Regions from separate parts of the Enterobacter dykesii genome, predicted to be linked through region 1. Evidence: riboswitches for the same ligand, from Rfam matches in the RefSeq annotation. Region 1 holds a riboswitch; each other region holds the start of a gene.
What was found. A riboswitch is a leader RNA that binds a small molecule or an ion and turns the genes downstream of it on or off. The one in region 1 is predicted to bind thiamine pyrophosphate.
Positions count from the first base shown of each region.

Region 2: linked by a shared signal. The riboswitch ahead of thiB (thiamine ABC transporter substrate binding subunit) and the one ahead of thiC (phosphomethylpyrimidine synthase ThiC) in region 1 are both predicted to bind thiamine pyrophosphate.
Region 3: linked by a shared signal. The riboswitch ahead of thiM (hydroxyethylthiazole kinase) and the one ahead of thiC (phosphomethylpyrimidine synthase ThiC) in region 1 are both predicted to bind thiamine pyrophosphate.

Region 1 is NZ_CP126604.1:217,429-219,694, reverse strand. Features, by position in the region: gene F0320_RS01000 (Rsd/AlgQ family anti-sigma factor) at 12-509, shown strand; TPP riboswitch at 564-675, shown strand; gene thiC (phosphomethylpyrimidine synthase ThiC) at 754-2,266, shown strand, end outside.
Region 2 is NZ_CP126604.1:684,643-686,908, reverse strand. Features, by position in the region: gene sgrR (HTH-type transcriptional regulator SgrR) at 1-1,284, shown strand, start outside; TPP riboswitch at 1,321-1,421, shown strand; gene thiB (thiamine ABC transporter substrate binding subunit) at 1,453-2,266, shown strand, end outside.
Region 3 is NZ_CP126604.1:2,997,809-3,000,074, forward strand. Features, by position in the region: gene thiD (bifunctional hydroxymethylpyrimidine kinase/phosphomethylpyrimidine kinase) at 1-281, opposite strand, end outside; gene thiM (hydroxyethylthiazole kinase) at 278-1,048, opposite strand; TPP riboswitch at 1,084-1,180, opposite strand; gene F0320_RS14350 (EAL domain-containing protein) at 1,572-2,243, shown strand.

The sequences.
Region 1 (2,266 bases):
CGGAGTCGACCATGTTAAACCAGCTGCAAAGCCTGACTGAGCGCGTTAGAGGAAGTAACAAACTGGTGGATCGCTGGCTACATGTGCGCAAGCATCTACTCGTGGCTTATTACAATTTGGTCGGTATTAAGCCTGGCAAAGAATCGTTTATGCGACTGAATGAAAAAGCGCTGGATGATTTTTGTCAGGGCCTGGTCGACTATCTGTCCGACGGCCATTTCAATATTTATGAACGCATTATCCGTGAAATGGAAGGGACAACGCCGTATTTAGCAGCCAGCAAGCTCTATCCCCTTCTGGAAGCCAACACCCAGCAGATCATGGATTACTATGATTCCGCGCTCGAGAACGCTATCGACCACGATAACTACCTTGAGTTTCAGCAGGCGCTATCCGACCTCGGTGAAGCGCTGGAAGAGCGATTCACGCTGGAAGATAAGCTGATCGCCCTCGTGCTGGATAATGATTTGAACATCAGTAACGAAGAGAACGTCGCGCGCCCTGCTTGAGTTCTTCACCGTTAACGAGTAATTTACAACCATTCGCCCCTCTCACGAGGGGGATTTTTCTTGTCGGAGTGCCCAGCGCCTGAAAGCGCGGGCTGAGACCGTTAATTCGGGATCCGCGGAACCTGATCAGGCTAATACCTGCGAAGGGAACAAGAGTCACACTGCTGTTGAATCGTCCCCGGGCGATCCTCTCTTGCTTCATCCGTCGTCTGACAAGCCATGTCCTTCACTTTTGGAATGAGCTATGTCTACTGCAAAACTGACCCGCCGCGAACAGCGCGCACAGGCCCAACACTTCATCGACACGCTGGAAGGCACCGCTTTCCCGAACTCGAAACGCATCTATATTTCCGGCTCGCAGGCCGATATCCGCGTCCCAATGCGCGAAATTCAGCTTAGCCCGACGCTTGTCGGCGGCAGCAAAGATAACCCGCAGTATGAAGACAACGAAGCCGTGCCGGTATATGACACCTCCGGTCCGTACGGCGATCCTGATGTTGCCATTAACGTCCAGCAGGGTCTGGCGAAGCTGCGCCAGCCCTGGATTGACGCGCGTAACGACTGCGAAGAGCTGAGCGTGCGCAGCTCTGCGTACACCAAAGAGCGCCTGGCCGACGACGGTCTGGACGAGCTGCGCTTTACCGGCCTGCTGACGCCAAAACGCGCTAAGGCGGGCAAATGCGTGACCCAGTTGCACTACGCGCGCCGGGGTATCGTCACGCCGGAAATGGAGTTCATCGCCATCCGCGAAAACATGGGTCGCGAGCGCATCCGTAGCGAAGTGCTGCGCTATCAGCATCCGGGTGAAGGCTTTGGCGCTCGTCTGCCGGAGAACATCACGCCGGAGTTTGTGCGTGACGAAGTGGCCGCAGGCCGCGCGATTATCCCTGCCAACATCAACCACCCGGAATCCGAGCCGATGATTATCGGCCGCAACTTCCTGGTGAAGGTCAACGCTAACATCGGTAACTCGGCCGTCACCTCCTCCATCGAAGAAGAGGTGGAGAAGCTGGTCTGGTCCACGCGCTGGGGTGCGGACACGGTAATGGATCTCTCCACTGGCCGTTATATTCACGAAACCCGCGAATGGATCCTGCGTAACAGCCCGGTACCGATTGGCACCGTCCCGATTTATCAGGCGCTGGAGAAGGTCAACGGCATCGCCGAAGACCTTACCTGGGAAGCGTTCCGCGACACGCTGCTGGAGCAGGCCGAGCAGGGCGTGGACTACTTCACCATTCACGCGGGCGTGCTGCTGCGCTACGTGCCGATGACGGCTAAGCGTCTGACCGGCATCGTCTCGCGCGGCGGTTCCATCATGGCGAAGTGGTGCCTGTCCCATCACCAGGAAAACTTCCTCTACGAACACTTCCGCGAGATCTGCGAAATTTGCGCCGCGTATGATGTCTCTCTGTCGCTGGGCGACGGCCTGCGTCCGGGCTCTATTCGCGACGCGAACGACGAAGCGCAGTTTGCCGAACTGCACACGCTGGGCGAACTGACCAAAATCGCCTGGGAGTATGACGTGCAGGTGATGATTGAAGGTCCGGGACACGTGCCGATGCAGATGATCCGCCGCAACATGACCGAGGAGCTGGAGCTCTGCCACGAAGCGCCGTTCTATACCCTGGGGCCATTGACCACCGATATTGCGCCGGGCTATGACCACTTCACGTCAGGGATTGGGGCGGCGATGATCGGCTGGTTCGGCTGCGCCATGCTCTGCTACGTGACGCCGAAAGAGCACCTCGGCCTGC
Region 2 (2,266 bases), 470 kb from region 1:
CTCTACTACCGTCCGATGAAAAATCTATTGCCCGGCACGGCCTTACGCCGCTCAGAAACCCACATGGCCCGGCAAATCTTCAGCGGCCTGACGCGCATAAATGAGGAAAACGGGGAACTGGAAGCGGATATCGCGCACCACTGGCAGCAGCTTTCACCCCGCCACTGGCGCTTCTTTTTACGCCCCGGCATCCACTTTCACCACGGCCGCGAGCTGGAAATGCTCGACGTCATCGCCTCTCTGGAACGCGTCCGCAAGCTCCCGCTCTACTCGCATATCTCCCGCGTCCACTCGCCCACGGCCTGGACGCTGGATATCGAGCTGTCGCAGCAGGATAAGTGGCTTCCCTGGCTGCTGGGCTACGTGCCGTCGATGATTTTGCCCGGCGAGTGGGAAACATTGAACAATTTTGCCAGCCTGCCAATTGGCACCGGGCCCTACTCCGTCTCCCGCAATAACAGCAACCAGCTGAAAATCCGCGCGTTCGATGAATACTTTGGCTATCGGGCGCTCATCGACGAGGTGAACGTCTGGGTATTACCGGATCTCAATGAAGAGCTGAGCGCCGGCCTAACGCTGGAAGGCCCCACCACGGGAGAAAAAGCCGTGGAGAGTCGCCTGGAGGAGGGATGCTACTATCTTCTCTTTGACCGCCGCACCCACCGTGGGGCAAACCAGGCCGTCCGCAGGTGGGTTAGCCACGTTTTGTCCCCTTCTAATCTGATTTACCATGCGGAAGAGCAGTACCAGACATACTGGTTCCCGGCGTACGGCCTGCTTCCGCGCTGGCACCACGCCCGCCCGGTGCACTGCGACAAACCCGCTGGGCTGGAGTCCATCACCCTGACCTACTACCGCGAACACGTGGAGCATCGTTTTATCGCCAGAATCATGACCCGACTGCTGGCAGCCGAGGGGGTCAGGTTAGAGGTCAGGGAAGTGGACTATGACGAATGGCATCAGGGGGAGATCGCCAGTGATATCTGGCTCAACAGCGCCAACTTTACCCTGCCGCTCGATTTTTCATTATTTTCACACCTGTATGAAGTCCCGCTGATCCAGCACTGCATCGACCGTGACTGGCAGCAGGATGCCGCCCTGTGGCGCGCGGGCGAAATGAATCTTGCAGCCTGGTGCCAGCAGCTTCTGGCCGAGCAGGCGATCGTACCCTTGATCCACCACTGGCTGATGATCCAGGGCCAGCGCAGCATGCGCGGCCTGCGGATGAACACCCTGGGCTGGTTTGATTTTAAATCCGCCTGGTTTGCGCCGCCGGAGCCATAACGCTTTCGTAATATTCACCAAATCATTACAATAGCGCCGTTCTCAACGGGGTGCTGCATCACAGATGTGCGCTGAGATAATACCCGTCGAACCTGATCCGGATAACGCCGGCGAAGGGATTTGAGGCTGTCGCTCAAAATCCTTTGCCACTCAACCTTGAGGTGCAAAGTGTTAAAAAAAGTTCTCCCCCTGCTGGCGCTGTTTGCGCTGCCTGCTTTTGCGAAGCCCGTCCTGACGGTCTACACCTACGACTCCTTCTCTGCCGACTGGGGCCCTGGCCCGGTGGTTAAAAAAGCCTTTGAAGCGGACTGTAACTGCGAACTGAAGTTCGTGGCGCTGGAAGATGGCGTATCGCTACTCAACCGTCTGCGCATGGAAGGGAAAAACAGCAAGGCCGACGTGGTGCTCGGGCTGGATAACAACCTGCTGGAAGCCGCCTCGCAGACCAAACTGTTTGCTAAAAGCGGCGTCGCGGCAGATGCCGTTAACGTGCCGGGCGGCTGGAAAAACGACACCTTTGTGCCGTTCGACTATGGCTACTTTGCTTTTGTTTACGACAAAAATAAGCTGAAAAACCCGCCGAAGAGCCTGAAAGAGCTGGTTGAGAGTGACCAGAAATGGCGCGTGATTTATGAAGATCCGCGCACCAGCACGCCAGGCCTGGGCCTGCTGCTGTGGATGCAAAAGGTTTACGGGGATAAAGCGCAGGAGGCGTGGCAGAAGCTGGCCGCTAAAACCGTCACTGTCACCAAGGGCTGGAGCGAAGCCTATGGCCTGTTCCTCAAAGGTGAAAGCGACCTGGTGCTGAGCTACACCACCTCTCCGGCCTACCATATTATCGCCGAGAAGAAAGACAACTATGCAGCCGCAGATTTTGCGGAAGGGCACTATCTGCAGGTGGAAGTCGCCGCGCGTACCGCCGCCAGCAAGCAGCCGGAGCTGGCCGAGAAGTTTCTGAAGTTTATGGTTTCACCGGGGTTCC
Region 3 (2,266 bases), 1.8 Mb from region 1:
AGCCGCTCCGCCACCGCTTCCACAATGTCCGTCTCGGCCAGCATGCCGATCTTGGTGGTGTCGATGCGCACGTCGCTGAACACTGAATCCAGCTGCGCGGCAACAAAATCCGGCTCGATACGGTAGACCGACTGCACGCCGCGCGTGTTTTGCGCCACCAGCGCGGTAATGACCGAGCAGCCGTACGCGCCAAGGGCCGAGAAGGTTTTGAGATCGGCCTGGATACCCGCGCCGCCGCTGGGATCGGTGCCGGCAATGGTCAGGGCGTTAATCCGTTTCATGGCTGCTCCTCCAGCGTATAGAGCGCATCCAGGAACGCGCTGGCAAAACTGCCTGGCCCGCGTGACTGCGCAACGGCCACCGTTCCGGCTCGCTTCATCCATCCGCAGGCGGCAGTGACGTTATCCATCCGGTCGCCCGGCAGCGAGCAGCTCGCCGCCACAACGGCAGAAAGCGCGCATCCGGTTCCCACTACGCGCGTCATCAACGGATCGCCGCCCGTTACCGTGCGGGTGCGTTGCCCGTCAGTGATGTAATCCACCTCACCGGTGACGACCACAACGGCATTGGTCTGGCGCGCCAGCGCCTGTGCAGCGGGCACCGCGCTGGCTGCGGTATCGGTTGTATCGACACCGCGCCCGCCCGCGCTCATTTCGGCAAGGGCCAGAATCTCTGAGGCATTGCCGCGAATGGCGGCCGGTTTCAGGGCAAGGATTTGATGGCAAAAACGGGTGCGGAACGTAAGGGCACCCGCGGCAACCGGGTCCAGCGTCCAGGGCTTGCCTGCCGCCACCGCGCTTTCTATTGCGCGACGCATCGCCTGGGCGCGCGGCGAGGTCAGCGTACCAACGTTAACCAGCAGCGCATCGGCGATGCTGGCAAACTGTTCAGCCTCTTCGGCCTCAATCACCATCGCGGGTGATGCGCCAAGCGCCAGCAAAACGTTGGCCGTGAAGGTCTGTACGACATCGTTGGTCATACAGTGGGTCAGCGGAGAACGGGTTCGGAAGTGGTGTAAAACGTGTAAATCGAGCAGGTCAGGCTGCATGGGTTCGCTCCTGCCTTGCGTGAAGAAGCGATGACCGGGAAGGCATCTGACTTCCCTACGCTGGCATTATCCAGATCAGGTAATACGGGTATTTCTCAGCCTTCACAAAGAAGGGCACCCCGAGTCAAATAAAACAGAATCAAAAGCTTGCGATTAACGTCCCGTTAATCCCTGTTCTGGATCATGCCAGCGGAAAGCCAAAGACTCAACCATAAAAAATGCTCTGTGTCCCAGTTTGTGTCCCACGTTGTGTCCCACATTCAAACGACAAAAAGGCCGGGTTTCCCCAGCCTCGTTTAGTTGTGATCTTTCGTCGTTTTCGAACCCGTAGATATGAATGTGATGAAAAAGACCTGCTCTTGTTTCTCAACACAAGATTAATCTTAAAAATAAATTGTCATTACATTTCAAAAAGATACATCTATCGTTTTTATCGATCGTTATTTTATTATTGATCGTTATTATTGATCAATAATTTTTAAAGGTGCATTATCAGGCAGTTATCACTCAACTGGAACGTAACATGCACTCTGAATTCATTGCTGAACCCATCATGAACATTGAAGGTAAGCTGTTAGGAGTCGAACTTCTTACGCGGTTTGTCTCAGAGTCCAAACGACCCCTTCACCCAGCGTTTGTCATTTCAGGATGGGATTTCGATCAGAAACGCCTTTTTCTCTACAAACAGTTTGGGGTCATAGCCAGTAAGCAGGACTGGTTCGAGCATCACGGGTTGTTCTGCTCGCTCAATGTTGACTACGATATGGCGACACTCTTAAGGCATGACGGTTTGTTACAGCTAACTGTCAGTTCCATGCCGTTTATCAAACTTGAAATTTCTGAAGAATTTCCTGGTCTTGAGCAAGGGCTTAAAAGCCCGATTCTGAAATCACTATGTCAGGGTGTTAACTCACTGTGGCTGGATGACCTGGGAGCCGGAAATGCAAATGTTGCCAGCCTGCTTGAGGGTTACTTCGAAGTGGCGAAGATTGACCGTCATTTCTTCAATGAGCAAATTGATAAACCCACATTTCCCTTGTTGATAAAAAACATAAAGCGGTACTGCGAGAAGATAGTGGTGGAAGGCGTAGAGAGCAGACAATATCTCGACCTTCTACAGGAGGTTGGTATTTGGGGAGTTCAAGGATACCTTTTCAAATCAGTCCCGTTTCACAAGGTTAAAAAATTGCTATAAAAAAGCCGGGATTAACCCGGCTC